Regions from separate parts of the Lysobacter soli genome, predicted to be linked through region 3. Evidence: riboswitches for the same ligand, from Rfam matches in the RefSeq annotation. Region 3 holds a riboswitch; each other region holds the start of a gene.
The links. A riboswitch is a leader RNA that binds a small molecule or an ion and turns the genes downstream of it on or off. The one in region 3 is predicted to bind cobalamin.
Positions count from the first base shown of each region.

Region 1: it holds a riboswitch for cobalamin, as region 3 does, so the genes downstream of both, GOY17_RS15760 (ribonucleoside-diphosphate reductase subunit alpha) here and btuB (TonB-dependent vitamin B12 receptor) in region 3, are expected to answer to the same signal.
Region 2: it holds a riboswitch for cobalamin, as region 3 does, so the genes downstream of both, btuB (TonB-dependent vitamin B12 receptor) here and btuB (TonB-dependent vitamin B12 receptor) in region 3, are expected to answer to the same signal.

Region 1 covers NZ_CP046603.1:3,449,133-3,459,733, reverse strand. Annotated here, with positions in the region: partial or broken gene GOY17_RS15760 (ribonucleoside-diphosphate reductase subunit alpha) at 1-2,185, opposite strand, end outside; cobalamin riboswitch at 2,457-2,667, opposite strand; partial or broken gene GOY17_RS15755 (phosphoglycerate kinase) at 2,852-4,008, shown strand; partial or broken gene GOY17_RS15750 (HAD hydrolase-like protein) at 4,116-4,751, shown strand; gene pyk (pyruvate kinase) at 5,061-6,527, shown strand; gene GOY17_RS15740 (class I fructose-bisphosphate aldolase) at 6,739-7,749, shown strand; gene GOY17_RS15735 (periplasmic nitrate reductase, NapE protein) at 8,010-8,174, shown strand; gene napF (ferredoxin-type protein NapF) at 8,176-8,676, shown strand; gene GOY17_RS15725 (chaperone NapD) at 8,673-8,993, shown strand; gene napA (periplasmic nitrate reductase subunit alpha) at 8,990-10,601, shown strand, end outside.
Region 2 covers NZ_CP046603.1:890,376-900,976, forward strand. Annotated here, with positions in the region: gene GOY17_RS04035 (glycoside hydrolase family 15 protein) at 1-746, opposite strand, end outside; gene otsB (trehalose-phosphatase) at 787-1,536, opposite strand; gene clpB (ATP-dependent chaperone ClpB) at 1,695-4,280, shown strand; cobalamin riboswitch at 4,384-4,604, shown strand; gene btuB (TonB-dependent vitamin B12 receptor) at 4,629-6,578, shown strand; gene GOY17_RS04055 (hypothetical protein) at 6,607-7,185, shown strand; gene GOY17_RS04060 (hypothetical protein) at 7,198-7,809, shown strand; gene cobO (cob(I)yrinic acid a,c-diamide adenosyltransferase) at 7,806-8,432, shown strand; gene GOY17_RS04070 (cobyrinic acid a,c-diamide synthase CobB) at 8,429-9,727, shown strand; gene cbiB (adenosylcobinamide-phosphate synthase CbiB) at 9,724-10,601, shown strand, end outside.
Region 3 covers NZ_CP046603.1:3,667,444-3,678,044, forward strand. Annotated here, with positions in the region: gene GOY17_RS16690 (efflux RND transporter periplasmic adaptor subunit) at 1-538, opposite strand, end outside; gene bioD (dethiobiotin synthase) at 661-1,329, opposite strand; gene GOY17_RS16700 (free L-methionine (R)-S-oxide reductase MsrC) at 1,426-1,911, shown strand; gene GOY17_RS16705 (TfoX/Sxy family protein) at 1,908-2,300, shown strand; cobalamin riboswitch at 2,603-2,802, shown strand; gene btuB (TonB-dependent vitamin B12 receptor) at 2,964-4,832, shown strand; gene GOY17_RS16715 (cysteine hydrolase family protein) at 5,006-5,551, shown strand; gene GOY17_RS16720 (carboxypeptidase regulatory-like domain-containing protein) at 5,538-7,367, opposite strand; gene GOY17_RS16725 (hypothetical protein) at 7,364-9,541, opposite strand; gene GOY17_RS16730 (BatA domain-containing protein) at 9,538-10,601, opposite strand, start outside.

The sequences.
Region 1 (10,601 bases), 220 kb from region 3:
GTTGAGCGACTGGCTCTGGTCGATGAAGGCGCCGCGCTCGGCGGCCATGTCGATGAGCGAACGCATCGGCAGTTCCCACGACGTGCGATACACCGCGCGCAGCGATTCGGGAATCGCGTCGACGCCCTGGATCGAGCCTTCGGACATCTTGATGCGGTCGCGCAGTTCCGGCGTCCACAGGCCCAGCGCCTTCAGTTCCTCGACGAGATAACGGTTCACGACGAGGAAGTCGCCCGACAGCGTCTCGCGCTTGAACAGGTTTCGACACCTGCGGCTCGATGCATTCGTAGCAGCCGGCGATCGATGCGATGGTCGCCGTCGGCGCGATCGCGACCAGAAGCGAGTTGCGCAGGCCGTGCTCGCGGATGCGCGCACGCAGCGCGTCCCAGCGTTCGCCGTCTTCAGGCACCACGCCCCACGCATCGAACTGCAGCTCGCCCTGCGCCGCGCGCGTGTCCTCGAAGCTGGGATGGCGGCCACGCTCCATCGCCAATTCATTGGACGCCGACAACGCGTGGAAATAGATCGCCTCGGCGATGCGCGCCGACAACGCACGTGCCGCGTCGGAATCGAACGGCAGGCGCAGCTTGAAGAACACGTCCTGCAGGCCCATCACGCCCAGGCCGACCGGGCGCCACTTCAGGTTCGCGCGACGCGCCGTTTCGATGGGATAGAAGTTGAGGTCGATGACGCGGTCGAGCTGGCGCACCGCAAGGCGCACGGTCTCGGCGAGCTTGTCGAAATCGAAGCGGCCGGCATCGCCATGCAGCGGGCCCGTCGGCGAACACCTCGACGTGGTGCGAGAGATTGATCGACCCCAGGTTGCACACCGCGGTCTCGTCCTGAGACGTGACTTCCAGGATCTCCGTGCACAGGTTCGATAGGTGCACGACGTTGCCGTCGCGAGCGGTCTGGTTGCACGCGCGGTTGGACTTGTCCTTGAAGTTCATCCAGCCGTTGCCGGTCTGCGCGAGCGTGCGCATCATCCGCGCGTAGATGTCGCGCGCCTTTACCTGCTTGGTGGCCAGTCCGGCGACTTCCGCGGCGCGGTACGCGCGATCGAACGCCTCGCCCCACAGGTCGGTCAGCTGCGGCACCTTGGCGGGATCGAACAGCGACCACTCGCCGTCGGCTTCGACGCGGCGCATGAATTCGTCGGGGATCCAGTTCGCGAGATTGAGGTTGTGCGTGCGGCGCGCCTCGTCGCCGGTGTTGTCGCGCAGTTCGAGGAATTCCTCGACGTCCGCATGCCACGGCTCCAGGTACACGCACGCGGCGCCCTTGCGCTTGCCGCCCTGGTTCACCGCGGCGACGGACGCGTCCAGCGTCTTCAGCCACGGCACGATGCCGTTCGATAAACCGTTCGTGGAACGGATCAGCGAGCCGCGCGAGCGGATGCGCGTGTACGACAGGCCGATGCCGCCGCTGAACTTCGACAGCTTCGCCACGTCCATGTAGCGCTTGTAGATGCCTTCGAGCGAATCGTCCGGCGAATCGAGCAGGAAGCAGCTGGAGAGCTGCTCGTGCGTGGTGCCCGAGTTGAACAGCGTGGGCGAGGACGGGATGTAGTCCAGCTGCGCCATGCGCTTGTACAGCGCGAGCGCTTCGCCCACGTCCTCGCTCAGCGCGCAGGCGATGCGCAGGAAGAACTGCTGCGGCGTTTCGATCACCGTGCGCGCGGTCGGGTGGCGCAGCAGGTAGCGGTCGTAGAGCGTGCGCAGGCCGAAGTAGTCGAAGCGCTGGTTGTGCGCGTTGTCGATCGCGTCGTTGAGCTTGCGCGCGTGCGCCTGCACGAACGAGAGCAGGCGATCGTTGATCAGCCCCAGCTCATGCCCGCGCTGCACGGATTGCGAGAACGCGTGGATCTCGATGCCTGCGACTTCCTTCTCGATCACGCCCGCGAGCAGGCGCGCGGCCAGTCGGCCGTACTCGGGCTCTTCGGCCGTCAGCAGCGCGGCGGTACGGATCGACAGTTCGTCCAGTTCGCGCGTGGTCGCGCCGTCGTACAGGCCGGAAATCGTGCGCGTGGCCACGCGCATCGGATCGACGAGAACAGGCCTTCGCACGCACGCGTCACGGCGCGGACGATCTTGTTGAGGTCGACCGGTTCGCGACGGCCGCTGCGCTTGGTCACCGTCATGGTGAGGTTGGCGGCGGGCGGCGTCAGCGCGAAACCGGGATCCATGTCGGATGCGCGGGTCTCGGGCGGACGCGTCGCGCTCTCGCGGGCAGGCGTGGCGACGGGGGCTTGCGTGGTGGTGGTCATCGGCGACTCCGGTGCGTGGGCGCACGTCTGGCCGTCCTCTCCCTCGAAGGACGACGCGGGCGCGGGAGTCGAAGCGTGAATGCGGGGTGTCGCGCAGCCCGAGACCGGGCGGGCGACGGCGCGAACCGTCGCGTGCAGCGACACCGACCGTCTTCCCTCCGAAGACTCCGTGGCCGGTCACCGCGCGGTGTGCAACGCGCGGTTGTCGGCAGGTCTTCGGACTCGGGACATGACGCGAACACGAAGGTCGCATCGCCTACCGGTGGCCGCTTCCCGGGCATCTCGCCCAGTGCCATGGCCACCTTCGTTTCCCATACCGCTGCGGGGCAGTGCTGGATTCCCACCAGCTTCCCGTTTTAAGCCGACCTGCGAAGGTCGGCACCGACGGGCCACAACATAGTGGGGGTGAGTGGATCCGTCAACGCAAATCTTGTGGATAACAGCAGAATCGAACATGCGCGAGATTTGCCCATGCGGATGCGGCAGGGGACAATGCACGCCCTCGCGCCGCGCCCGCACGCTGCGCCGCGCCGTCGTCTCACCCCCATCCCGCCCTTCCATCGAAGGGCCGCAGAGGAAGCTTCCATGTCCATCGTCCGCATGTCCGACCTCGACCTCCACGGTGCTCTCTGAAAGACGTGCCGATCGACGGCGGGCGCATCACCTCCGAACAGCGCATCACCGCCGCGCTGCCGACGATGAAGCTGGCGTTGGAGAAGGGCGCCGCGGTGATGGTCACCTCGCACCTGGGCCGTCCGAAGGAAGGCACGTGGACGCAGGAGGACTCGCTGGCGCCGGTCGCGAAGCGCCTGTCGGAACTGCTCGGCATCGACGTGCCGCTGGTGAAGGACTGGGTCGACGGCGTCGACGTGAAGCCGGGCCAGCTCGTGCTGCTGGAGAACTGCCGCATGAACGTCGGCGAGGGCAAGGACGACGAGGCGCTGTCGAAGAAGTACGCCGCGCTGTGCGACGTGTACGTCATGGACGCGTTCGGCACCGCGCATCGCGCACAGGCGTCCACGCACGGCGCGATCCGCCACGCGAAGGTCGCCGCCGGCGGCCCGCTGCTGATGGCCGAACTCGACGCGCTCGCCAAGGCGCTCGACAACCCGGCGCGCCCGCTGCTGGCGATCGTCGCCGGCTCCAAGGTGTCGACCAAGCTCGAACTCCTGTCGTCGCTGGTCTCGAAGGTCGACCAGCTGATCGTCGGTGGCGGCATCGCCAACACGTTCATCGCCGCGATGGGCCACGGCGTCGGCAAGTCGCTGGTCGAGATGGACCTCATCGACACGGCGAAGAAGATCATGGCCGATGCGAAGGCGCGCGGCGCGGACATCCCGGTGCCGGTCGACGTCGTCGTCGCGCCGGCGTTCGCCGCCGATGCGCCGGCGACGGTGAAGGCCGTCGACGCCGTGGGCGCGGACGACATGATCCTCGATATCGGCCCGCAGACCGCCGCGCGTTACGCCGAACTGATCAAGGCCGCCGGCACCGTCGTGTGGAACGGCCCGGTCGGCGTGTTCGAATTCGACGCCTTCGGCAAGGGCACCGAAGTGCTGGCGCGCGCGATCGCCGCATCGAAGGCGTTCTCGATCGCCGGCGGCGGCGACACGCTTGCGGCCGTGGACAAGTACGGCATCGAGGACGACGTGTCGTACATCTCCACCGGCGGCGGCGCGTTCCTGGAGTTCCTGGAAGGCAAGGAACTGCCGGCGGTCGCGGCGCTGAAGGCGCGGGCGTAACTACCGCGATGTAGCCCGGGCAAGCGAAGCGCACCCGGTTGCCCGCACCGTCACGCATCACCCGGGCGCTTCGCTCACCCGGGATACAAAAGCATTCGAGTACCCGCATGACCACGCTCTTCTTCGACATGGACGGCACCCTCATCGATTCGGCCGTCGGCATCACGCGCTGCGTGGAGCACGCCATGTGCAGATGGGCCTTCCGGTGCCGCCACACGAGGAACTGCGCCGCTGGATCGGCCCCGCGCTGCGCACCAGCTTCGGCCCGCTGCTCAACGACGATGCGAAGGTCGAGCAGGCCGTGCTGCATTACCGCGACCGCTTCGAGACGCACGGCTGGGCCGAGCACGAGGTCTACGCCGGCATCGGCGAGACGATCGAAGCGCTGCACGCGGCCGGACATCGCCTCGCCGTGGTCACCGCGAAGAACGAGCCGCACGCGCGCAAGATCGTCGACCACCTGCCGTTCGGCCATCGCTTCGACGACGTCATCGGCGCGACGCTCGACGGCCGCATCAGCCACAAGGACCAGCTCATCGCCGAAGCGCTGCGCCGGTTCGAGCTTCCCGCCGACGCGTGCTGGATGATCGGCGACCGCCGCATGGACATCGAAGGCGCGCGCCATCACGGCATGCGCAACATCGGGGCTGTGGGGTTTCGGCGGCGAAGCCGAGCTGCGCGAAGCCGGCGCGCTTCATCTGGCGCAGGCGCCGGGCGACATTCCGGTGCTGCTCGCGGCGTGAGCGCGTGTCGCCTCGCGTGATGCGGATCACACGGATTTCACGGATCAGCCAACCGCTCTGATCGGGGCAATACGCGCCGCAACGCGCTCCAGCGCGCCGCGCCCCGGTTCAAGTCGCATGCGCCCCGCGCACGCCCTCGCGTCGCGATCCTCTCCACACGGCCTTGCGCCCGATGGTGGTCTGCTTTCCACCCGGGTTTTTCAGACCACTTGGATGGATGCGATGGTGTATGGCGGCGTGACTGGAGCGGTCGAACCGAAACGGCGGACAGCTGTGCTAGCGTCGCGGGGTTCCAGGGACCGCCATTCGATGACGACTACAAAACGCCGCACCAAGATCCTCGCTACCCTCGGCCCGGCCACCGATCCGCCGGGCGTCCTTGACGCACTGCTCTCCGCCGGCGTCGACGTTGTCCGCCTCAATTTCTCGCATGGCGATCCGTCCTCGCAGATCGCCCGCGCGCAGGCCGTGCGCGACGCTGCGCAACGCGTCGGCGTGGAAGTCGGCATCCTCGCCGACCTGCCCGGCCCGAAGATCCGCATCGAACGTTTCGCCGAAGGGCGCGTGCTGCTCAAGACGGGCGACCGCTTCGACCTGGTCGCCAGCAATGACGCACCGCCGGGCAATCTGCGCGAAGTCGGCGTGAGCTACCTCGGCCTGCCCAACGACGTGCGTCCCGGCGACGTGCTGCTGCTCGACGACGGCCTCCTGCAACTGCGCGTGGGCGCGGTCGAAGGCGAGCGCATCGTCACCACCGTGCTCAACGATGGCGTGCTGTCCGATCGCAAGGGCCTGAACAAGCAGGGCGGCGGCCTGTCGCTGGGCGCGCTGACCGAGCGCGACAAGGAACTGATCGCCGTCGCCGCCGAACTGGGCGCGGACTTCATCGCCGTGTCGTTCTGCCGCAACGCGCAGGACATGCACGACGCGCGCGAGATCGCGCGCAGCCACGGCAGCGATGCCGCGCTGGTGTCGAAGATCGAGCGCGCCGAGGCAATCGAGAACCTCACCGAGATCGTCGATGCCTCCGACGTGGTGATGGTCGCGCGCGGCGACCTGGGCGTGGAGATCGGCGACGCCGAACTGCCGGGCCTGCAGAAGAAGATCATCCGCGAGGCGCTGGAGCGCAACAAGGTCGTCATCACCGCCACGCAGATGCTGCAGTCGATGGTCGACAGCCCGATCCCGACGCGCGCCGAAGTGCTCGACGTCGCCAACGCGGTCATCGACGGCACCGACGCGGTCATGCTCTCGCAGGAATCGGCCGCTGGCCGCTATCCGATCAAGGCGGTCGAGGCGATGGCGCGCATCTGCCTGGGTGCCGAACGCCAGTTCAACCACGACACCGATTTCGAAGCCGCACCGCGCAACCTCGAACGCGCCGACCAGGCCATCGCCATGGCGGCGATGTTCCTGTCCGAACACATCGGCGTGCGCGCGATCATAGCGATGACCGAATCGGGCGGCACCGCGCGCTTCCTGTCGCGCTTCCGTTCGCAGGTGCCGATCTACGCGCTCTCGCGCCACGACGGCGCGCGCCGCCGCATGGGCCTGATGCGCGACGTCGTCGCCTACAACTTCGACAGCCGCGGCCTGACCTCGCGCGATGCCGCGCGCAAGGCGGTCAAGGCGCTCTTCGAGCAGAACCTGCTCAGCGTCGGCGAACGCGTGATGTTCACCAGCGGCGACCACATGGAGCAGCTGGGCGCGACCAACACGCTGCGCCTGCTGCAGGTGGGCGAGGGCGGTTCGGCCGAGGGGCTGGGCGAGCTGTAACCGGACGCGCTCGCGATTGCGACGTGGCGTCCACGATGGCGCCACGTTGCCTGCGGACCACCGCGGGGCATGTAAACGCATACATCCCAAGTGGTATTGAAATCCGGGGTGTCCGGTCTGCAAGTGGTTGATTTTTCGTCGCGTTAACCGGCTCTTTGCACGGCGACGTGGCTATAATGATGGGCTTCCCACCGCTCCCGCAGGACGACCCATGAGCATCGAACAGCTTGCCGAAACCGCCCAGGCCATGGTGGCCCCGGGCAAGGGCATCATCGCCATCGACGAGTCGGGCGCGACCTGCGCCAAGCGTTTCGCCGGCGTCGGCATCGAGAACACCGAAGAAAACCGCCGCCGCTACCGCGAGCTGCTGCTCACCACGCCGAAGCTGAGCGACTACATCTCCGGCGCGATCCTGTTCGACGAAACCATCCGCCAGTCGACCTCCGACGGCGTGCCGTTCGCCAAGTACATGAGCGAGCACGGCATGATCCCGGGCATCAAGGTCGACAAGGGCACGCACAACCTCGCCGGCTTCCCGGGCGAAGTGGTCACCGAAGGCCTCGACGGCCTGCGCGCGCGCCTGGAGGAGTACTACAAGCTCGGCGCCCGCTTCGCCAAGTGGCGCGCGGTGATCAACATCGGCGAGGACATCCCGTCGGGCACCTGCATCGACGCCAACACGCACGCGCTCGCCCGTTACGCCGCGCTGTGCCAGGAGCAGGGCCTGGTGCCGATGGTCGAGCCGGAAGTGATCATGGACGGCAGCCACGACCTCGACACCTGCTACGAAGTCACCGAAGTCACGCTGCGTTCGCTGTTCGCCTCGCTGTACGAGCACAGCGTCATGCTGGAAGGCACGATCCTGAAAGCCTCGATGGTCGTGCCGGGCACCACCAGCGGCGAAGACGTGGGCTACGACGAAGTGGCCGCCGCCACGCTGCAGTGCCTGAAGTCCACCGTGCCGGCGACGCTGCCGGGCATCGTGTTCCTGTCGGGCGGCCAGTCGGACGAAGCCGCCACCGCGCACCTGAACGCGATGAACCAGATGGGTCCGAACCCGTGGCCGCTGTCGTTCTCGTACGGCCGCGCCATGCAGGCCGCCGCGCTGAAGCTGTGGTCGCAGGACCTGGTGAACAACTTCGCCCGCGCCCAGCAGACCGTATACGAGCGTGCCCGCGACAACGGCCTCGCCGCGCTGGGCCAGTGGAAGCAGGCCGCCTAAGCGCCGGCGACCATCGCAAGCAGTACCGAAAAGCCGGCCCCGCGCCGGCTTTTCCTTTATGGGCTGCCCGATTCGGATGAGCGCGCACACATCGCCTCTACGCGACGTGCACGCCGTGTAGACGAGCATCCGGCCTGCAGGCACGCGGGAACGGATCCCGTTGATCCGGATCAAGTCCGCTCCCCGGGCCCATCAGCAGACTGGACGTCACGGACGCCAAGGCACCGGTGTCCTCGCGCAAGCGAACGACAGGAGCGGCCATGGACCAGCCAGATGACAACGTCATCAAGCGGAGAGAACGCGCGGCCTTCCTGCTGCTGACGGCGGTGGTGTTCCCGCTGCTCACGGTGATGATCGTCGCCAGCTACGGCTTCATCGTGTGGTTCTGGCAGATGTTCGTCTCCGGCCCGCCGACGGGGCACTGACATGGCGGCGCCGGACCGGTCCCGACGCGCATTGCTGTTCGGCCGTCGTGCGGCGACCGCGCCGCTGCGCCCGCCATGGGCGCTGGACGAAAACGACTTCCTCGACGCCTGCACCGCCTGCGGCGCGTGCGTCGATCGCTGCCCGGAGCGCGTGCTCGTGCGCGGCACGAACGGACGCCCGGTGTTCGATCCGCGACTGGGCGAATGCACCTTCTGCGGCGATTGCGAAAGTGCCTGCACGCCGCGCGCGCTGGATCGCGCCATGGCGAACGAACCGTGGACCTTGAAAGCGCTCGTCGCCGACACCTGCCTGCCGCGCCAAGGTGTGGTCTGTTCGAGCTGTCGCGACGCGTGCCCCGAGCGCGCGATCGCGTTCCCGCTCACCGCGCGCGTCCCGCTTCCCACCATCGATCCCGAACGCTGCACCGGCTGCGGCGCCTGCGTCGGCGTGTGCCCGGCGCAGGCCATCGCACTTTCGGCGCGTGCCACGGAGGCCGCATGAAACCCGACGACAACGCATCCGGCGACGTCCACATCGCCAGCTTCGTGGTGCAGCACCGCGTCGAAGCCGCCGACGCGATCGACGCACACATCGCCGCGAGCGACGACCTCGACCTCGCGCTGCGCGCGGACACGCGCAGCGTCGTGCTGTGCGAATGCGCCGACCAGTACGCGGTGCTCGACCGCATCGACGCGTTGCGCGCGCTGCCCGGCGTGCTCAACCTCGCGCTCGTCTACCACCACGCCGAACCGCGCGAGGCGCTCGACGCGCCGGTGCGTTCGGCTTCCGATATCCAGGCTTCCGGAGTCGCGCCATGACCACACGCCGCGAGTTCATCCGCAACACCGCCGTCGCCACCGCCGCGGCCGCCGCCGGACTCCCGCTGCCGGGCGATACCGCCAACGTGCTGACCGAAGGCGACCTGACCGCGCTGAAGTGGGACAAGGCGCCGTGCCGCTTCTGCGGCACCGGTTGCGGCGTCAACGTCGCGGTGAAGGAAGGGCGCGTGGTCGCCACGCACGGCGACGTGCACGCCGAGGTCAACCGCGGCATCAACTGCGTCAAGGGTTACTTCCTGTCGAAGATCATGTACGGCAGCGATCGCCTGACCTCGCCGCTGCTGCGCAAGAAGAACGGCGTCTACGCGAAGGACGGCGAGTTCACGGAAGTCACGTGGGACGAAGCCTTCGACGTGATGGCCGCGCAGTTCAAGAAGGTGCTGAAGGAGAAAGGGGCCGACCACATCGGCATGTTCGGCTCGGGCCAGTGGACGATCTGGGAAGGCTACGCCGCCAACAAGCTGATGAAGGCCGGCTTCCGCAGCAACCACATCGATCCGAACGCGCGTCATTGCATGGCCTCGGCGGTGATGGGCTTCATGCGCACCTTCGGCATGGACGAGCCGATGGGCTGCTACGACGACATCGAAGCCGCCGACGCGTTCGTGCTGTGGGGCTCGAACATGGCGGAGATGCATCCGATCCTGTGGACGCGCGTGACCGACCGCCGCCTCACGCATCCGCACGTGAAGGTCGCCGTGCTGTCGACGTTCGAGCATCGCAGCTTCGAACTGGCCGACATCCCGATCGTCTTCAAGCCGCAGACCGATCTGGTGATCCTCAACTACATCGCCAACCACATCATCACCAGCGGCAAGGTCAACCGGCAGTTCGTCGATCGCCATACCAGCTTCAAGCGCGGCAACGACGACATCGGCTACGGCCTGCGTCCCGACAATCCGCTGGAACTCAAGGCGAAGAACGCGAAGGATGCGAACGGCGGCGAGGTCATCGACTTCGACCAGTTCGCCGCATTCGTAAAACCGTACACGCTCGACAAGGCGGTCGAGATGACCGGCGTGGAACGCGGCTGGCTGGAGAAACTCGCCAACCTCTACGCCGATCCGGACGTCAAGGTGATGTCGTTCTGGACCATGGGTTTCAACCAGCACACGCGCGGCGTGTGGTGCAACAACATGGTCTACAACATCCACCTGCTGACCGGGAAGATCGCCATGCCCGGCAACAGCCCGTTCTCGCTGACGGGGCAGCCGTCGGCATGCGGCACGGCGCGCGAAGTCGGCACGTTCAGCCATCGCCTGCCGGCCGACATGCTCGTGGCCAATCCCGAGCATCGCAAGCACGCCGAGGAAATCTGGAAGATCCCGCACGGCATCATCAATCCCAAGCCCGGCTACCACGCGGTCGAACAGAACCGCATGCTCAAGGACGGCAAGCTCAACGCGTACTGGGTGCAGGTCAACAACAACATGCAGGCCGCGGCGAACCTTTACGAGGAAACCTGGCCGGGCTATCGCAATCCGCAGAATTTCATCGTCGTGTCAGACGCGTATCCGACGGTGACGGCGCAAGCCGCCGACCTGATCCTGCCCGCCGCGATGTGGGTGGAAAAGGAAGGCGCGTACG
Region 2 (10,601 bases), 1.3 Mb from region 3:
ATCGCGGCGACGATGGCGCCGGTCTCGTCGTACTGGCACAGCTTGAGCGTGATCGCGCTGCGAATCACCGCCTCCTGCCATTCCAGCGGAATGGAAAGATTGCGAACCCAACTCCGCCAGTAATTGAGCGTCTGCTCTTCGGCCATGCGCACGAAGCCCGACACCGACTGCGTCAGCGTTTCGTCCGGGCCGAGCACGAAATGCGCGTCGCGATCGAGCACGAACGGCAGCGAATCTCGTACCAGGCGCACGGGGACGTCGCTGGTCATGCGCAACGTGAATTCGGGAATGAGGTAGCGGATGTGGTTGCTGCCCCACGTCGTTTCCGGCTTCACCGAACCGTACTCGGCGAGCGGGCGCAGGTGTACGCGGATGCGCGGCGTGCCCGACAGCGGACGCAGGCGGCGCATCAGCATCACCGGGCGGTAGAAGCGGTCGTTCTGGTGCCAGCGCGGGGCGAAATCGACGATCTCCACGGCGCCGCCGTTCGCGTCGCGCAACACGGTGCGCAGCATCGCGGTGTTGGGGATGTAGGACTGCTCGGCCGACACGAAGCCTTCCAGTTCGATCGACCAGTCGCCGCCTTCGTGTTCGCGCGGCGAAAGCAGGCCGCAGAAGACCGGGTCGCCGTCGAACGCCGGCACGCAGCCCCACACGATGCGCGCGTACTGGTCGACGAGCGCGGCGATGCTGCAGTTGCCGATCAGGCCAAGCTCGAGGCTCGAAGGAAGGGCGGTCGGGCTCATCCGTTCTCCAGGTCTGTAATCGCGTTGCGTGATGCGCCGGTCATGCGAGGTCGAGGCCTTCCTCCAGCCACGCGCGCACCGCGGCCGGATCGTGCAGCGCGTAGCGCGCCGCGCTCGGTTGGCGCGATCCCACGAGCACGCCGAAGCCCGCATGGCTGCAGACCGCCTGGAACGCGTGTTCGTCGGTCAGGTCGTCGCCCACGAACACGGGTCGGCGGCCGTGGAACGGCGGATGCGCGAGCAGGTCGACCACCGCGCTGCCCTTGTGCGCGCCATCAGGACGCAGTTCCACGACCATGTTCCCGTGCTGCAGGTGATAGCCGGGCAGCTCGATCAGGATCGAATCGGCGTACTGGCGCAGCAGGTCTTCCGCGTCGGGCGCGGCACGCCAGTGCAGCGCGATCGTGGTGCCCTTGTCCTCGACGCGCGCACCCGGATACCGCTGCGCAAGGGCCCGGCCCCAGGCCACGGCCTGGTCGAGCTCCACCGGGCGCGGATGGCGTTCCTGGTGCCCGTCCTCGCGCCGTTCCAGCCCGTGCAGGCCGACGGCGGGCAGTTTCAGCGGGGCGAACAGCTCGTCCAGCTGCGCCAGGCGCCGGCCGCTCACCAGCGCGAGCGCGCCGTCCAGGCGCCCGTGCAGCACGGCGAGCACATCGATGAGGCCCGGGTCCACCGCCACGTCGCCCGGAACATTGGCGAAATCCAGCAGCGTGCCGTCGACATCGAGGAACAGCGCCCATTCGGAGGACACCGCGGGCGGGGCGGGCAGGGAGAGGGTCGGCGTGGACATGCACGCATTGTGAACACGGGCATGTCAGCATGAAGTGGACGCGTCGTAATGACGGCGATCCGCGGCCCGGGCGTTGAATCGGGCAAGGCGAGCCCGCATCTGGTGCACATTCGCGGCCGCGTATTGCCGGCCGCCACCAAGTGACAAGGGAATCCTCCATGCGAATGGACAAACTCACCTCGCGCTTCCAGCAGGCACTGCAGGACGCGCAGTCGCTGGCGCTCGGCCGCGACCACACCATCATCGAACCCGTGCACCTGATGACGGCGCTGCTCGACCAGAACGGCGGCAGCACGCGCCCGCTGCTCGCGCAGGCCGGCGTCAACGTGCCGCTGCTGCGCGAACGCCTGGGCGAAGCGCTGGAAAAGCTGCCGAAAGTGACGGGGCAGGCCGGCCAGATCAGCGTCGGCAACGACCTGTCGCGCCTGCTCAACGTCACCGACAAGCTCGCGCAGCAGCGCGGCGATGCGTTCATCGCCAGCGAGCTGTTCGTGCTGGCCGCGCTGGACGACAACGGCGACGTCGGCCGCGCACTGAAGGCCGCCGGCGCCAGCAAGGACAAACTCGAAGCGGCCATCGCCAAGGTCCGCGGAGGCGAAAGCGTGCAGTCCGAAAATGCCGAAGACCAGCGCCAGGCGCTGGAGAAGTACACCATCGACCTCACCGCGCGCGCGGAGAACGGAAAGCTCGATCCGGTTATCGGTCGCGATGAGGAGATCCGTCGCACCATCCAGGTGCTGCAGCGTCGCACCAAGAACAATCCGGTGCTGATCGGCGAACCTGGCGTGGGCAAGACGGCGATCGTCGAAGGCCTCGCGCAGCGCATCATCAACGGCGAAGTGCCCGAAGGCCTGCGCGGAAAGCGCGTGCTTTCGCTCGACATGGGCGCGTTGATCGCCGGTGCGAAGTTCCGCGGCGAGTTCGAGGAGCGCCTGAAGGCCGTGCTCAACGACCTGGCGAAGAACGAAGGCCAGATCATCCTGTTCATCGACGAGCTGCACACGATGGTCGGCGCCGGCAAGGCCGAAGGCGCGATGGACGCCGGCAACATGCTCAAGCCCGCGCTCGCGCGTGGCGAGCTGCACTGCATCGGTGCGACGACGCTGGACGAATACCGCCAGTACATCGAGAAGGACGCCGCGCTCGAACGCCGCTTCCAGAAGGTGTTCGTCGGCGAGCCGAGCGTGGAAGACACCATCGCGATCCTGCGCGGCCTGAAGGAGAAGTACGCCTTGCACCACGGCGTGGAGATCACCGATCCGGCGATCGTCGCCGCGGCCACGCTGTCCAACCGCTACATCAGCGATCGCCAGCTGCCGGACAAGGCCATCGACCTGATGGACGAGGCGGCATCGCGCATCCGCATGGAGATCGACTCCAAGCCGGAGGAGCTCGATCGCAAGGAACGTCGCCTGATCCAGCTCAAGATCCAGCGCGAGGCGCTGAAGAAGGAGAAGGACGCCGAATCCCGTCAGCGCCTGGCCGACCTGGAAGACGAGATCGCGCGCCTGGAGCGCGAGTTCAACGATCTGGAGGAAGTGTGGAAGGCCGAGAAGGCCACGCTGCAGGGCGCCACGAAGATCAAGGAACAGATCGAGCAGGCCAAGCTCGAACTCGAAGCCGCGCAGCGCCGGCAGGACTTCGCGAAGATGAGCGAGATCCAGTACGGCACGCTGCCCGAACTCGAAAAACAGCTGCGTGCCGCGCAGGAAGCCGAAACGAAGGGCTTCACGCTGCTGCAGGACAAAGTGACCGCAGAGGAAATCGCCGAAGTCGTCGCGCGCTGGACGGGCATCCCGGTCAGCAAGATGCTCGAAGGCGAGCGCGAGAAACTGCTACGCATGGAAGAGCAGCTGCACACGCGCGTGGTCGGGCAGGAAGAGGCGATCAAGGTCGTGTCCGACGCGGTGCGTCGTTCGCGCGCGGGGTTGTCGGATCCGAACCGGCCGTCGGGCTCGTTCCTGTTCCTCGGCCCGACCGGCGTGGGCAAGACGGAACTGTGCAAGGCGCTGGCCGAATTTCTGTTCGACTCCTCCGATGCGATGGTGCGCATCGACATGAGCGAGTTCATGGAGAAGCATTCGGTGAGCCGCCTCGTCGGCGCGCCCCCCGGCTACGTCGGCTATGAAGAGGGCGGTTACCTCACCGAAGCGGTGCGCCGTCGCCCGTATAGCGTGATCCTGCTCGATGAAGTCGAGAAGGCGCATCCGGACGTGTTCAACATCCTGTTGCAGGTGCTGGACGATGGCCGCCTCACCGACGGCCAGGGCCGCACGGTGGATTTCCGCAACACGGTCATCGTGATGACGAGCAACCTCGGCAGCCAGATGATCCAGGAGATGTCTGGCGACGACACGCCGCAGGCCTACCTGCAGATGAAGAGCGCGGTGATGGGCGTGGTGCAGTCGCACTTCCGCCCGGAGTTCATCAATCGCCTAGACGACATCGTCGTCTTCCATCCGCTGGACAAGCAGCAGATCCGCCAGATCGCGCGCATCCAGCTCAACGGACTGGAAAAGCGCCTCGCCGAGCGCGGCCTGAAGCTGGTGCTGTCGGACGATGCGCTCAACCTGCTGGGCAACGTCGGCTTCGATCCGGTGTATGGCGCGCGGCCGCTGAAGCGGGCGATCCAGCAGCAACTGGAGAATCCGCTCGCATCGAAGATCCTCGCCGGCGAGTTCACCAGCGGCGACACCGTGCATGTCGAAGCGCAAGGCGGGCAGCTGGTATTCCGCAAGGACTGACACACGTCGGCATCGACGAGCGCCGCCAACGAAAGCCCCGCAGCCTCTGCGGGGCTTTTTTTTTGCGGGCGGCCAAGCGGGTTGCCGGAGGGCCCGATGCTGTTACCATGCCCGCGCCCAAGGTGACCGCCGGCTTGTCCGGTGGTTGAAACGGGAATCCGGTGCGCCCTTCGTGGCAATTCCGGAGCTGCCCCCGCAACGGTAGGCGAGACAAGGTTCCGCACACAGCCACTGTGCTCACGCATGGGAAGGCGCGGACCGGAAGCGCAGGAACTCCTGCCTTCGCTCGCGAGCCCGGAGACCGGCCCTGGTGCGACGTGACATGCGGTGGGCGAATGTCATGCGGCCATGATCTCTCCGTGCGCCGTCATCACGCCGTCCTTCCGCCTGTCCTTTCCAACGTTCCCGCGCGGGCAGGCGCGGTCAAGGAGTGTGCTCGTGCATCCGCATCACCGGTTGTTCCGCCGCCGCGCGCTGGCGGTTTCGCTGTTGTCGTGTGTTTTTTCCGCATCGCCCGCATGGGCCGACGCCGCCACCGACCTGGACCAGGTCGTCGTCACCGCCACCCGCACCGCGCAGACGCAGGACCAGGCGCTCGCCGCGATCACCGTCATCGCGCGCGAGGAGATCGAACGCCTGCAGCCGGCCTCGCTGCCCGACCTGCTGACCGGTCGCGCGGGCATTTCGATGGCCAACAACGGCGGGCCGGGCAAATCGACGTCGGTGTTCCTGCGCGGTACCGAATCCGACCACGTGCTGGTGCTCGTCGATGGCGTGAAGATCGGGTCGGCCACCAGCGGCGGCGCATCGCTGCAGGACATCCCGGTCGAACAGATCGAACGGGTGGAGATCGTCCGCGGGCCCTTCTCCAGTCTCTATGGGTCCGAAGCGATCGGCGGCGTGATCCAGATCTTCACCCGTCGCCCGCAAGGCACGTTCACGCCGAGTGCCAGCGCGGCCGTGGGCAGCGAGAACACGCAGCGCCTCACCGCCGGCCTGAGCGGAACGTCGCAGGATGAAGCACGCGGCGGCTGGTACGTCGTCAATGCCGCGCATGAAAACACCGACGGCATCAACGCGTATCGCGGCACGCGCAACTTCGATCCCGACAAGGACGGCTATCGCAACAGTTCGCTCACGCTGCAGGGCGGCATGCGGTTCTCTGAACGTTGGGACGCCGACCTGCGCGCCTTCCGAGCGGAAGGCCACAACGAGTACGACGGCAGCGTCAACAACGAAGCCGACACGGTGCAGCAGGTCATCGGCGGTCGCGTCCGCTACGTGCCGAGCGAACGCGCGAAGTTCACCGCGAGCGTCGGCACCAGCGCGGACCTGAGCGAGAACTTCCTCAACGGCGTGTATTCGTCGACGTTCGACTCGCGACGTGAGCTCGGTTCGTTGCAGGCCGACATCGGCGTCGCGTCCGGCCTGCTCACGCTCGGCTTCGACTGGCTTGGCGATGAAGTGGACAGCAACACCGACTACGATCGCGATCGCCGGATCAACCGCGGCGTGTTCGGCCAATGGCAGCAGGCCTTCGGCACGCAGTCGCTGCAGGCCAGCGTGCGCCGCGACGACGACAGCCAGTTCGGCGGAAAGACCACCGGCAGCGTGCTGTGGGGCTGGGACTTCACCGACGAACTGCGCCTGGGCGCGAGCTACGGCACCGCGTTCAAGGCGCCGACGTTCAACGAACTTTACTTCCCCGGCTACGGCAGCCCCGAACTCGGGCCCGAGACCTCCCGCAGCGTCGAACTCAGCCTGCGCGGCGAGCACGGCTGGGGCACGTGGTCGCTCAACGCGTTCGAGACGAAGATCGACGACCTGATCGCGTTCGATGCCTCGCTGGGCGACATGGGCGGGCCGAACAACATCGATCGCGCGCGCATCCGCGGCGTCGAAGCGGTGGCAGGCGTCACGTGGTGGGACTGGAACCTGCGCACGAGCCTGACGTGGCTGGATCCGGTCAACGACGGCGACAACGCCAGCCACGGCAACGTGCTGCCGCGTCGCGCGAAGCAGTCCGGCCGCATCGATGCCGACCGGCGTTTCGGGCGGTTCAGTGCTGGCGCGAGCGTCACCGGCGCGGGCGAGCGCTACGACAACCTGACCAACACCACGCGCCTGGCCGGTTATGGGCTGGCTGACTTCCGCGCCGGCTTCGCGATCACCGATGCGTGGAGCGTGCAGGCCACGCTGCGCAACGCGTTCGACAAGCGCTACGAAACCGCCGCGCTCTACAACCAGCCCGGTCGCACCTGGCTGCTGACCGTCCGCTATCAACCCGTCGTCCGCTGATCGGACGACATCACCTGCGAGGTCGTCGATGAAACCCCTGCCACGCAACGTCAACCTGACACTGTTCGCCGCGTTCGCGACGTTCATGGTCGCCACGCGCTTCCATCACTTCGGCGACGTGCTGCACCTGCCGGATGCGTCGATGGCGCTGTTCTTCCTCGGCGGGCTGTACCTGCGAAAGCACTGGCAGTTCGCGGCGTTCATCGCACTGGCGGTGGTCATCGACTGGATCGCGATCGAACACGCCGGCGTCAGCGATTTCTGCGTGACGCCGGCGTACTCGTTCCTGCTCCCGGCGTACGGCGTGCTCTGGTACGCCGGGCGGCTCTACGCAAGCCGTTTCGACACGCGGTGGCGCTCGCTGCTGGGCGCGGCGGGCGTGGCGTTCGTCGCGTCGTCGCTGTCGTTCGCGATCTCCAACGGCGCGTTCTACTGGCTGGGCGGACGCTACGCGGATCCGCATTTCGACGAGTACGTGGCCCGCGCGTGGCAATGGGGCCCGCTGTTCGTGCGCACGACGATGACCTACGTCGTCGTTGCCCTGGCAGTGCATGCGATCGCGGCGTCCGCGCTCGCCTTCCGTGCCGAACGCACGGCCAACCGCTGAACGGAGACGATCATGTCCGAGCTTCCTGCTGCTTCCGCGAGCCCACTTCCGATTGCCTCGACACGGACGCAGATCCTCGTCGGCGGCGCGCTCGCCGCGCTGATGATCGCCACGCGTGGCCAGCACTTCGCCAGCGTGGACGCGCTGCCGAGCGCATCGTGGGCCGTGTTCTTCCTTGCCGGCGCGTTGTTGCGACCGATGTGGACGTTGCCGGCGTTCTTCGTGTTGTCGTCGGTCCTGGATTTCGCCAGCCTCGCGACGGGCACGATCACCGACTGGTGCCTGTCGCCTGCCTACTGGGCCGTGGCGCTGGCCTACGCGGCGCTGTGGTTCGGCGGCACGTTCTACGCGCGCCTGCACCGCGATCGCTGGAGCACGATCCCGCGCCTGGCGCTGGCGCTCGTCGTGACGGCGAGCATCGCGTACCTGATCTCGAAGGGCGGATTCTGGTTCTTCTCGGGCCGCTATCCGGAGCCCACGCTCAGTGGCTTCCTTGCGCGCATCCCGCAGTACTACCCGCGGGCGCTCGGCACACTCGCCGGGTATGTGGGCGTCGCCTTCGCGGTGCGCGCGGTGATCGTCAAGTCGATCTCGCTGCGCGCGGCGAAGGGCGCGCACGCATGAGCGCGGGCGCCGACCGTCGCGGTCTCACGCCCGACGAACACCATCGCGAACGCGCGCAGCGAAAGAAGGAACTGGTGGACCGCCGCATCGCGCGCGCCACGATCGATCGCGGCGTCGTCGTGGTGAATACCGGCAACGGCAAGGGCAAGAGTTCGTCCGGCTTCGGCATGCTCGCCCGATCGCTGGGGCACGGATTCCGCTGCGGCGTGGTGCAGTTCATCAAGGGCAGCTTTTCGACGGGCGAAGAGGCGTTCTTCCGGCGGTTCGACGACCTGGTCGACTACCACGTGATGGGCGAGGGCTACACCTGGGAGACGCAGGACCGCACGCGCGATGTCGCTGCCGCGGGAACGGCGTGGGACGTCGCGGCGCGCATGCTCGCCGATCCCGCGTACGACTTCGTGCTGCTGGACGAGTTGAACATCGCGCTGACCAAGCAGTACGTCGACCTCGACGCCGTGCTTGCCGCGCTCGCATCGCGGCCGGAGCGACAGCATGTGGTGATTACCGGGCGTGGCGCGCCGGATGCGCTGGTCGAAGTCGCCGACACCGTTACCGAGATGCGCGTGGTCAAGCATGCGTTCAAGGCCGGCATCAAGGCGCAGCACGGCATCGAACTGTGAGCGCGCACCTTTGCCACTGCCCGGCGTTGCTGGTCTCGGCGCCTGCGTCCGGGCAGGGCAAGACGAGCGTGACCGCGGCCCTCGCGCGCTGGCACACGCGCCAGGGGCGTCGCGTTCGCGTGTTCAAGACCGGGCCGGATTTCCTCGACCCGATGATCCTCGAACGTGCCAGCGGCGCGCCGGCCTACCAGCTCGACCTGTGGATGAACGGCGAAGCGGATGTGCGCGCGCGTCTTCATGCTGCGGCCGGCGAGGCCGACCTCATCCTCGTGGAAGGCGTGATGGGCCTGTTCGACGGTGCGCCATCGAGCGCGGACCTCGCGCAGGCGTTCGGGCTTCCGGTGCTTGCGGTGATCGACGGCTCGGCGATGGCGCAGACCTTCGGCGCACTGGCGACGGGCCTGGCGCGATACCGTGACGGTCTCGTCGTGCACGGCATCGCGGCGAACCGCGTGGGCAGCGCGCACCATGCACGCCTGCTGCGCGAAAGCCTTCCCGCCGACCTTCATTGGCTGGGTGCGTTGCCGCGCGATACCGTCCTGACATTGCCCGAACGCCACCTCGGCCTCGTGTCCGCCGGCGAGTTGCATGACCTCGACGCGCGGCTGGATGCGCTGGCCGACGCGTGGGAGCAACACGCGACGACCGCATTGCCGCCACGCGTCGCCTTCGATTCGAACGAGGCGTTGCGCGTGCCGAAGAGCCTTGCGGGCGTGCGCATCGCCATCGCGCGCGATGCGGCGTTCTGCTTCCTCTATCCGGCCAATCTCGATCTGTTGCGCGAAGCCGGCGCCGACCTGCGCTTCTTCTCGCCGCTGGCGGGCGATGCGCTGCCCGAGTGCGATGCCGTCTGGTTGCCGGGCGGTTACCCCGAACTGCACCTGCATGCGTTGTCGCAACGCATCGATCTGCACGTCGCGTTGCGTGCCCACTGCGCTGCGGGAAAGCCGTTGCTCGCAGAATGCGGCGGCTTGCTGTTCGCGCTGGATTCTCTGGCCGATCGCGACGGGAATCGCGCCCCCATGGCGGGGTTGCTGCGCGGTACGGCCGCGATGCAGCCGCGGCTCGCGGCGCTTGGCCTGCAATCGGTCGTGTTGCCCGAGGGCACGCTGCGCGGCCACACGTTCCATTACGCGAAGGCGACGGTCGATGCCGCACCCATCGCGTTTGCGACGAATCCGAACAAGGGGCCGAGTGCGGAAGCCGTGTATCGCGAAGGGCGGATGACGGCAAGCTTCGTGCACTTCTACTTCCCGTCCGACCCGCTTGCGGCGGTGAGGTTGTTCTCGCCATGAGCACCGCGTTCGCCATGCTCGCCGCCGTCGTGCTCGACGCACTGCTCGGCGAGCCGCGGCGTGCGCATCCCCTCGTGATGTTCGGGCGGGTCGCCTCCCTGATCGAACGCAGGCTCCACGCCGACAGCCGCGTGGTCGGCGCGCTGGCGTGGTGGTTGGCCGTCGCGCCGCCGGTGCTCGCGGTGGCGTGGCTGACGCACGCGCTGGCGTCGTGGATGTCCTGGATCATCGCGGCCTGCGTGCTGTATCTCGCCATCGGCCATCGCAGTCTCGCCGAACACGCGCGAGCGGTGGAATCCGCATTGCGTGAGGGAGACCTGGACACGGCGCGCACGGCGGTTGCTCGCATGGTCAGTCGCGACACCGATGCACTGGATGCGTCCCAGGTCGCCGCAGCGGCCACCGAATCGGTGCTCGAGAACGGCAGCGATGCTGTGTTCGGCGCGTTCTTCTGGTTCGCGCTGCTCGGCGCACCGGGCGCGGTGCTGTATCGGCTGGCGAACACGCTCGACGCGATGTGGGGCTATCGGACGCCGCGCTTCGAGCGGTTCGGCTGGGCATCGGCGCGCATCGACGACGTGCTGAACTTCGTGCCCGCGCGGTTCACGGCATTGACGTATGCCCTGCTCGGCGACCGCGCGAGCGCGTGGCGCAGCTGGCGCGCGCAGGCACCGTCCTGGGACAGCCCGAACGCGGGCCCCGTGATGGCCGCCGGCGCGGGCGCGTTGCGCGTGCGCCTGGGCGGGGCCGCGCCCTATCACGGCCGGTGGGAAGAGCGCCCCGCACTCGGCGAAGGCGCCGCACCCGATGCGAATTCGATCGCGGCGGCGCTGCGACTGGTGCGGCGCGGTGTCTGGCTCTGGCTGGCGCTGAT
Region 3 (10,601 bases):
CGCTGATCGGCGCGGTGACCGTGGCGTAGCCGAGGTTGATGCGGGCGTTGGCCAGCGCGGCCTCGGCCTGCTTCACCGACGCGCCGGCGCTGCGCTCGGCGGCCAGCGCGTTGTCCAGGTCGGACTGCGAGACGAACTTGTCCGGGGCGAGGCGGCGCGCGCGATCGGCCGCGGCCTTGGAATTGGCGTAGTTGGCCTGCGCCGAAGCCAGCGACGCCTGCGCCTGACCGACTTCGGCCTGCAACGGCGCCGGATCGATCAGGAACAGCACCTGCCCGGCCTTCACGTCGCTGCCTTCCTCGTAGACGCGGCGCTGGAGCACGCCCGGCACGCGGGCGCGCACGTCGGCGCTGCGGAAGGCGGCCAGCCGGCCCACCAGATCCTTCTGCAACGGCACGTCGCCCGGCTTCACTGTGACCACGCCGACTTCCGGCGGCGGCATGCCGCCACCCTGCTGGGCTTGATCCTTGCCGCCGCAGGCGGACAGTGCGAGGGCCAACGCGGCGGCGATCGCCACCGTGCGCGGGTTCTTGACCATGGGGGAAGACTCCAGTTCCTTCATGACGAGCGGTGAAGCCCGGACGGGTTCGAATTCCTATACCGATCAGTCTAGCATTGCACGGGAGCAGCCCATCTCCCATTGGTCACGCCTATCGACGATCAGGCCGGTTGGAGCAAAGACCACAGCTGTGCGGGATCGGGCATTTCGCGGAACGGGAGCCGTCCCCAGCATTTCACCGGGAGCCGCTGGTTCAGCAGCTCAAAGTTGTCGTCGGCGCGGGCCATCGCCGGGTCGATGTCGTTGGCGATCCAGCCCGCAAGCCGCAATCCGTCGTGTTCTATCGCACGCGCGGTCAGGCGCGCGTGGTTGATGCAGCCCAGCCGAAGGCCTACGACCATCACCACCGGCAGGTCGAGCGCGCGCACGAGGTCGACCTGGTCCAGGTCGGCCGACAGTGGCGCGGCCCAGCCGCCCACGCCTTCCACGACCACCGCATCGGCCTGCGAGGACAGGCGCCGGAATGCGGACACGATGGGCGCAAGGGTAACGCGAATGCCGGCATCGGCGGCCGCGAGCTCCGGCGCCAGCGGATTGGGCAGGGCGAACGGATTGACGTCGTCGTAGGCCGGTCGCGGATCGCTCGCCGCCTGGAGCGCGAGGGCGTCCTCGTTGCGCCAGCCGTCGGGCGTGGATTCGCAACCGCTCGCCAGCGGCTTCATGCCCACCGCACGCTGCCCGCCCGCGCGCAGCGTGTGCAGCAGCGTCGCACTGGCCAGCGATTTGCCGATGCCCGTGTCGGTGCCGGTGACGAACCAGCCGCGCGTCATCGCCGCACCTGCCCGCCAGGCAGGTTGCGGCGATGCGGTCCGGCCCCATCTACACTGGCATCCCAGGCACTATGCGACGGCAGGTTCGAGGCACTCATGTTCACCAGCGCAAGTCTAAGCGGCAGCAAGCCGGAACAATACGAACAGCTGCTTGCGCAGGCCCAGGCGCTGATGCACGGCGAGCGCGATCGCATCGCCAATGCCGCCAACCTGTCGGCGCTGGTGTACAACGCGCTGCCGCAGCTCAACTGGGCCGGATTCTATTTCTTCGACGGCACCGAACTGGTCGTCGGCCCGTTCCAGGGCCTGCCGGCCTGCGTGCGCATTCCGCTCGACAAGGGCGTATGCGGTGCCGCGGCCTCGACCCGCCAGACGCAGCGCATCGCCGACGTGCACGCGTTCCCGGGCCATATCGCCTGCGACTCGGCCTCCAACTCCGAGCTCGTCGTCCCGCTGGTGTCGTCGACGGGCGCGCTGATCGGCGTTTTCGACCTCGACAGTCCGGTTCAGGATCGTTTCGACGTTGAAGACCAGCACGGCCTGGAGGCAATCGCGCGGGCTTTCGTGGAGTCACTGGAATGACCGACAAGCCCGACCCGAAGCAGGCCGACAAGCTGCGCAACATCGGCCCCAAGTCCGCCGCCTGGCTGCGCCAGGTCGGCCTGCGCACGCGCGAGGACCTCGCGGCCGCCGGCACGGTGGAAGCCTTCATGCGCGTCAAGCGTGCCGGCTTCAAGCCGACGCTCAACCTGCTCTACGCCATCGAAGGCGCGCTGCAGGACTGCCACTGGCAGGAAATCTCCGACGAACGCCGCAGCGAGTTGATCCTCGCCGCCGACGCGGCCACCGCGTTGCTGCCGCCGCCGCGCTACAAGCCGGCCGCCGCGCCGGTCACCACGACCCAGATGGCGCGCGAGGAAGAAAGCATCGCGATGCCGACGCTGTTCGACGAGCCGGCGGATCGGGACTGAGCTTTTCTTTCCCTTCTCCCGCAAGCGGGAGAAGGTGCCCGAAGGGCGGATGAGGGTGAGCCGGACCGCTTACGCGGCATTGCCGCGTGGTCCGGCGAACGACCGGCCAGGATGGCCGGGCCGGGCGTTCGGCAAGCCGGTCTTCTTTCGCCACGGATGGCTGCGTCGACATCGATCGATGCCGATGCTTTCCAGATAGTTGCCTGCGCCTCCTGCCCTCACCCCAACCCCTCTCCCGCAAACGGGAGAGGGGCTTTCAACTGGCCTCGCCGAGAAAATGCCGTAGACTTCGCCCCGCTTCGAGGTGACCCGGCGGCGTCTGCCCACGGGTTGAAACGGGAAGCCGGTGACGCCCACGCGGCCATTCCGGCACTGCCCCCGCAACGGTAAGCGAAGGCGGATCCATCCGGATCCGGGCTAGGCACTGGCCACTGTGCGCACGCACGGGAAGGCGCCGCTGCCCGAGGACCCTGTCCTGCCTCGCGAGTCCGGAGACCGGCCTCTCCGCACGGACCGCCTGGCGACAGGCCGGACCACCCCTGGTTGCGATGCGGAGGGCGTCGCGGCGGCGACGTCGGTGCGTCCGCGCCCTTGTCCGCAGCCTCGATTCTCCCGGCAACCGTTCCCCTTGCCGTTGGCGCGAACACGCGCCGGAGAACCCCGATGTCCTTCCGCAGCATCCACGTCCAAGCGCTCGCCCTGGCCTGCGCGTCCGCCCTGCCCCTGCTCGCGCACGCCGCGCCGCAGGCGACGGACCTGGACGAAGTCGTCGTCACCGCCAACCGCACCGCGGTCACCGTCAACGATGCGCTCGCGCCGGTCGAAGTGATCGACGCCGAGCAGATCCGCCGCAGCCAGGCGCGTTCACTGCCGGACCTCCTGCGCGGTCGCGCCGGCATCTCGCTGTCGAACCAGGGCGGCGCGGGCAAGCTCACGACGCTGTTCCTCCGTGGTGCCGAATCCGACCACGTGCTCGTGCTCGTCGACGGCATCCGCATCGGCTCGGCGACTTCGGGCCTCGCGTCGCTGCAGGATCTCCCGGTCGACCTGATCGACCGGGTCGAAATCGTGCGCGGTCCGCGTTCGAGCCTCTACGGCGCCGACGCCATCGGCGGCGTGATCCAGGTGTTCACGCGCCGCGACCGCGAAGGCTTCGCGCCGCGCGTCACCGTCGGCGGCGGTTCCAACGGCCTCAACGAATTCGCCACCGGCTTCGGCGGCCGCAGCGGCCGCACGTGGTTCGGCGCGGACTACTCGCACAGCCACACGCAGGGCATCAACGCGTGCCGCGGTTATTTCGACCCGGTGACCTTCGACGGCGCCGGCTGCTTCATCGCGCCGGATTCGCAGCCCGACCGCGACGGCTACACGCGCGATGCGCTGTCGGTCCGCGGCGGCATCGAGTTCAACGAGCAGTGGAGCCTGGAAGGCCACGGCCTGCGCAACGAAGGCGACAACGAGTTCGACGGCGACTTCACCGATCGCGCAAAGACCGTGCAGCAGGTCGTCGGCGGCAAGCTGCGCTGGCACCCTAACGACCGCGTCGACCTGCACCTGACCGCCGGCCGCAACACCGATGCGTCCGACAACTACCTCGGCGACACCTACCTCGACTACTTCAGCACCTACCGCGACAGCGCGACACTGCAGGGCGATTTCGGCCTCGCCGAGAAGCACCTGCTGAGCGTGGGCCTGGACTGGCTCGACGACAGCGTGAGCAGCACGACCGAGTACGACGAGCTGTCGCGCGACAACAAGGCCGCCTTCGTGCAGTACCAGGGCCGCATCGGTGCGCAGTCGGTGGAAGCGTCCGTGCGTCGCGACGACAACGAGCAGTTCGGCGGCCACACCACCGGCAGCGCGGCGTGGGGCATCGAGTTCGCGAAGAACTGGCGCGTCACTGCCGGCTACGGCAGCGCGTTCAAGGCGCCGACGTTCAACGAGCTATACTACCCGTTCTTCGGCAACGCGAACCTGCGTCCGGAAGATTCGGAGACGTGGGAACTGGGCGTCGCGTGGCGCGGCGATACGTTCAACGTGCGCCTGGATACCTTCGACACCGACGTCGACGACCTGATCGCCTTCGACGCCGCAATCGGCCTGCCGAACAACGTCGAGCGCGCGCGCATGCGCGGCGCCGAACTGGGCGTGGACACCACGGTGGCCGAATGGACGATCAACGGCGCGATCAGCTACCTCGACACCGAGAACCGCAGCGGCTTCTACGAAGGCAACGACCTCGCACGTCGCGCGAAAAACAGCGCCCGCGTCGATGTGGATCGCGCCTTCGGCAAGTTCCGCATCGGCGCGACCGCGGTGGGTGAAGGTTCGCGTTTCGACGACGTCGCCAACACCCGTCGCCTCGGCGGCTACGGCACGCTCGACCTGCGCGTGGAGTATGCGATCACCACCTCGCTCACGCTGCAGGCCCGCGTGGCGAACGTGTTCGATCGCGATTACGAGACCGTCGCGTTCTACAACCAGGCTGGACGGGAGTGGTTCCTGACGCTGCGCTACGCGCCGGTGAACTGAGCGTAGTCGCCGCTCACTTGTTGATGCCCTTCTCCTGCCTGCGGGAGAAGGTGCCCCGGAGGGGCGGATGAGGGCGCTTCCAAGCGAATCAGCCGCTCACGGAAATGACTTCTGACGGCACGCTCACCTCGTCGCGTCGATCCTAGCCTTCCCGTTCCTCATTGCAGCGACGCGTGAAAGGCCACGCCCTCCTCATCATCGACATGATCAACGCCCTGGATTTCCCGCGGGGCGACAAGCTGCTCGCCGCGGCCCTGCCGGCCGCACGCAACATCGCGCGCCTGAAGAAGCGGCTGAAGCCGCGCGGCGTGCCGGCGATCTACGTCAACGACAACTACGGCCAGTGGCGTTCGGACTTCAAGCAGGTCGTCGCCGAATGCGGCGCGGCGGGTTCGCTCGGTGCGCCGCTGGTGAAGCTGCTGCATCCGGAAAAGGACGACTTCTTCGTCCTGAAGCCCGAGCGCAGCGGCTTTCGCGATACGCCGCTGCGCATGCTGCTGGGCAAGCTCGGCGCGAAGAAGCTGATCCTGACCGGCGTCGCGCTGGACGTGTGCGTGTTCGCCACCGCAACCGACGCCGACATGCACGGCTTCGAACTGCGCGTGCCGTCCGATTGCGTCGCGTCCGAGACGCAAGGGCGGCGCACGGCGTCACTGAAGCTGCTGCGCGATGCCTTGCAGGCCGATACGCGGCCGTCGCGCTCGATCACGCTGCGCTGATGCGGCGCCCCATGCGCGAACGCTCGAACCACCACAACGCCGCGCTCGCGACCAGCCAGCCGAGCCACCACGGCCAACGCGCGCCCGGTCGATCCGGTCCCGTCGCCTGATCGTTCGCAACATTCGAAGAGGACGATGCGAGGCGCAGCGTCGCCTCGCGCATCGCCTGCGTGCGCAGGCCCGGCGCCGCATCGTGGGCGCGCACGAAGAACGCCTGTTCGCGATCGCCCGATCGCACGCGGTGCCAGCCCGCGGATTCGGGCCAGAACGCGGCGCAACCACGGGCCGCCGGATCGCGCAGCACCCGATGCATCGAACCGTCGGGCGCGACGACCGCCGCACCCTCCTGCACGCCGCAGAGCGACATCCGCTCGCCCTGCCATGCATCGGCGTCGATATCGAACGCCGCGTGGGTTCGCGCGCGCGCCAGCGTCGAGACGGCATCGCTCCACAGCTGCGCATGGCGATCGTCGCGACCGCCAAGCACCAGGCGATAGCTGTCGGCCAGCAACGACACTCCCACGCGACCGCGCCCGTGTGCGCGCCACATGGCGAGCACCGCGCCTTTCGCATCGCGCAGCAGCGTCACGCCATCGGCGGCGCCGAGCTTCGCATCGCGACGCGTGAGTTCCGGCACCGCGACCGGCGGTTCCTCGTGCGAACGCGGCGCGTCCTGCGTGCCGGGACCCAGCCGTGCACGCTCGGCGGCATCGTCGCGCGCGCCCTGCGCAAGCTTCGCGACAGTGGAGTCGCGACCGCCTTCGACGACGAAACCGAGTGCGCGCAGGCGCGCACGTTCGTTCGCCGACAACGCGCCCGTCACGCGAATCAGCAGGCCCAGGCCGTCGCGCACTGCGGCATCAAGCGCGCCACGCTGCGCATCGCCGAGCGACGACCACGCGCGTTCGTCGAGGATCGCGACGTCGAAGCGCGACAGCGTTGCGGCATCGATTGAAACCGGCGCATCGCCCAGCTGCACGCCACCGCCGACCGCCATCTGCGTCTGCGCCGGCAGGCCAGCGTCTTCCAGCCAGCGACGCAGGTATTTCACTTCCGGGTTGGGTGCACCGGCGATCACCAGCACGCGCGGCGGCACCTGCGCCTCGACCTGGACCGGCACGTCGACGTCTTCGACCGCACGCTGGCGCGCATCGAACACGCGAATGCGGAACATCGCGCTGCCTTCGCCGCGCGCGGTGGCGGTCAGGGCGAAGCGCCCGTCGGCCGGCAGCGTCATCTGGTCGACGCGACGCCGCGCCGGATCGAGCAGTTCAACGACGCCCCCCTGCACGCCGCCGACGCGACCGGACACGCTGAATTCGTCGCCCACCGCGATGCGCTCTTGTGCATGCAGCTCGAGCACGCCGCGCGGTAGCGGCGGCGCTGTGAACTCGACGACGAGGCCCGATGCCGCATCGCGATCGCGCGCATCGAGGCCTTCGCCGATGACGCGCACGCGCTGCGTGCCGGGATGTCGTCGCAATGCGGTCGCGAGATCTGGCGCGCGCTCGACCTCCGCCCACGTGGGCGCTTCGGGAAGCGCGACCAGCGCATCGCCGGACGCGACCTGCGTGCGCTGCGCGCCAGCGGTGGCGATCACCAGCGTGCCCGCGCGACCGGGCACCGTCGGCGGCCACAGCGCGAAGTAGAGCAGCGCGGCACACAGCGGTTGCGCGACAAGCAGCGCCGCGATGCGCGCCGGCTGCGAGCGCTGCGCCGGCTTGGCGCGCAGGTGGCGCACAAGCAGGCGCACGATCGCGATGACCGTCGCGAGCCCGAGCACCCAGGCCGTCGTCGTCGGCGTGAACCACGTCATCGCGCGTTCTCCTGCCGCAGTGCGTCGAGATAGCGACGACCGGCCGCATCGCCGTCGTCGCGACGCGGCACGGCGGCCGGCGGCCGCGACAGCAGCGGCCACAGTTGCGCGCGCAGTTCGCTTCGGCACGGCGCGCACGATGGTTCGGCGCGCAGCGCGTCGATCGCGGCGATCAGCGACAGCGGATCGGCCACGCGCGATTCGTTGGCGCGCAGCCAGCGGTCCAGCGCGGCGAAGTCCATGTCGTCGCTACGAGCGCGCGCATCGTCGAGCGCCTGCCACAACTGCAGCAGCGCGGGATCGGGCGCCGTCGCCGCGACCAGCGCATCGCCGCGGCGCGCGATGCCCGTGCGGTCGCCGCTCATGCGGCGCGATTCGTCGATGGGCGGCAGCTCAGGCCCCACGCGCGCAAGGTAGATGCGGCTGGCCTGCTGCACCTGCTTGATGTGCTTGAGCGCGGTGTACGCATAGGGCAGCGCGAGGTCGGGATGCCCCTGGCGAAGATGGCCTTCCGACTGCCACATCGCGTCGAGTGCTAGCTTCAGCGTCGCGCGCGTTTCCGGATCGAGCAGCGTCGCCGCTTCGGCGTGATCGTGCGTATGGCCATATTCCTCCAGGACCGCGCCTTCCTGCCCGAAAGCCGGGGGCGTCGCGGCGGCGTTGTCGTGCGCATGATCGTCCGTCGCCGGTTCGTTCGCGTGGTCGTGTTCGTCTTCGGTCGCAGATTCGGTGACGGCGGCAACGTCATCCGACGTCGGCGGCGGCTTCGGCTCGCCTTCGGCCTCTTCACCTAGGAACTGGCCGTAACGCAGGCGCAGGATGCGCTGGTCGACGCCGATCGCATCGCTGCGCCGCAGGTATTCGGTGGCGTCGAGGCGGCGCTTTTCCTTCAACAGCGCTTCGGCGTCGATGATGATCTGGCGCTGGCTGCGGAAGTACGCCGGCATCACCTTGCGCACCATGCCTTCCATGTCGCTGGTTTCGGTGCCGAGATCCGACGGCCAGCGCAGGATGAGGCTCGCGCTGCGCGCGTTCTGCGGCGACGGCGTGCGGTTGTCTTCCACCTCCAGCTGCGCGATGAGGTCGTCGCCCACCGCGAAGCCGAGCGCGCGCAGGTCCAGCGAATGCAAGAAGCGCTTCGTGGCAGCACTGCCGGCGCCTCGCAACGTCACGGTCTGCTCCCGGAAGGTGATGTTCTCGCCGCTGCCCTGCGCAAGCGTGACGCGCAGCTTCGCCGTGTTCGCGATGCCGTAATCGTCGCTCGCTTCGAACGAAACCGACCACGCCTTCTGGTTCGCGGTGGCGAGGCTCAAGCTGCGGTCGGGTTCGATCACGCGCACCTGCGGCGGGCGGTCGGCGACGGCATCGAGGCGATGCGGTTTAGCATCGCGCAGCGGCGGCGCATCGGTCAGGCTCAGTCGATACAGCGCCGAACGCGTGAGCACGTGCTCGCCGCGCCAGACGTCGCCATCGCGACGCAGCGCAGTGCGGCGGCCGTCGTGGAAGACGAGTTCGGCGGCGACGGGCTGCGGCGCGAGGCGCAGCGTCCATATCAGCTTCGTGCCCTGCGGCGCGCGCGTGTCGAGCGAAGGCTCGTCGCGCGCGGCCTGTCGCGTGTAGGTGGGCGGCGCAACGCGCAGGTTCTGCTCGACGATGCGCGTGTGCGTCGGTCTGGCGGCCTCGCCGCTGAGCTGCGCGACGACGTCGTCGAAGGCCTGCGCAGGACGATTCGGCCAAAACAGCGCGGCGGCGGACACGATGGCGGCGATCGTCACTGAAAGCACGATCGCGCGCGTCCACCAGCGCGGACGAAGGTCCGGCGTCGCGCCGCGCTCAAGACGCTCGATCAGGCGAGCGCGCTGGAGGCGTTCGAGCGTCGTCATCGACGCCTCGGGCGCGAACAGCAGGTCGGTGCTGTCCTCCATGTCCGGACGCGTCGCGTCCAGGCGCTGCACGAGCCAGTGCGTGTCGAGCCTGCGCGCGCGATGGATCGCGAACGCCACGGCGACGGCGGTCGCGATGACGAACACCGCCAAGGCCACGCCGACGCCTTGCCAACGCCAGGCGATGGCCGCGATGGCGAGGGCCCACGGCAACGTGCGCGCCACGGCGTCGAGCGCGACGCGCGTGCGGGCGTGCTGCAAGGTCTGGCGTAGCAGCGTGGTCGCGTTCATGGCGCCACCGCGCGTCGCGACGACGTCGCGAGCCAGCGTTCGAGCAGGAAGACCAGCGCGATGAGCAACGCCAGCCATGCCTGGAGATCGCGCGGCGAGATCGGGAACGTCGGGCCACCCGTCAACGGCGCGTGCTCAGCGGACAAAGCGCGCGACGGCGACGCGGCCGGCGGTTCGAGCGCGTCGCGCAGATGCTGCGGAAACGTAGCGTCGAGAAGCTGCGGCATCGCCTGCGGCGCCAGAGCGCGAGTGAAGCGCAGCACGCGGCCGCGACCGTACGCTGCGCCTTCGATCAGCGTCGAGCCGCTTTCATCGCGCCACACCGGCGTCCACGTCGATACGTCGGCGAGCTTCGCATCGACGTCGAGAAGCAAGGTGCCGCCATTACGCGCCCAGTCGCGGACATTCGTCGGAACATCGCCCGGCGCGAGCCACGCGAGCTGCTTCGCATCGGAAGGCAACGGCTGGTCGGTGGATGCGGAATCCACCTTCGAATTCGAACCCGTCGGCTGCCACGCGAGCGAGGCGGCACGCAGATAGCGCGCTGCCGTCGCACGATCAGCCGCGTGGCGGACGATCAATGCAGGCGCGGCGGATGCCTTCCGTGCAGCGTCAGCCGGCATCGCACGCGGCACGACACGCCAGTCGACCTTGCGCGACAGCACGATGCGTCGGCCATCGGCATGATCGATGCGCTCCGGCACGAAGACGGTGAGCGCGACCTCTTCCGGCAGGCTCGCATCGAGCTCGCGCAGCAGGCTCGGAAGCGATGCGTGCGCCGCATCCGGCATCGCCTCTACTTCCGGAAAGCCCGCCGCCAGCCAATGCCAACGCGCCTGCGGCGAATCGAACACCGCTCGCGCTTTTGCCAGATCTACGCCCGGCGCCACGGCGACGTACGGCGCATGCGATTGCCCACCGTGCAGCACGGGACGCGCGAGCAGCAGCGCCATCAGCGCGACCAGCAGCAGGCGCACGATCAGCAGCGGCCATTCGTCGAAGCGGATGCGATGGCGCGGCTTGGGCTTCTGCCGCAGCCAGCGCAATGCGGCGAACGCGG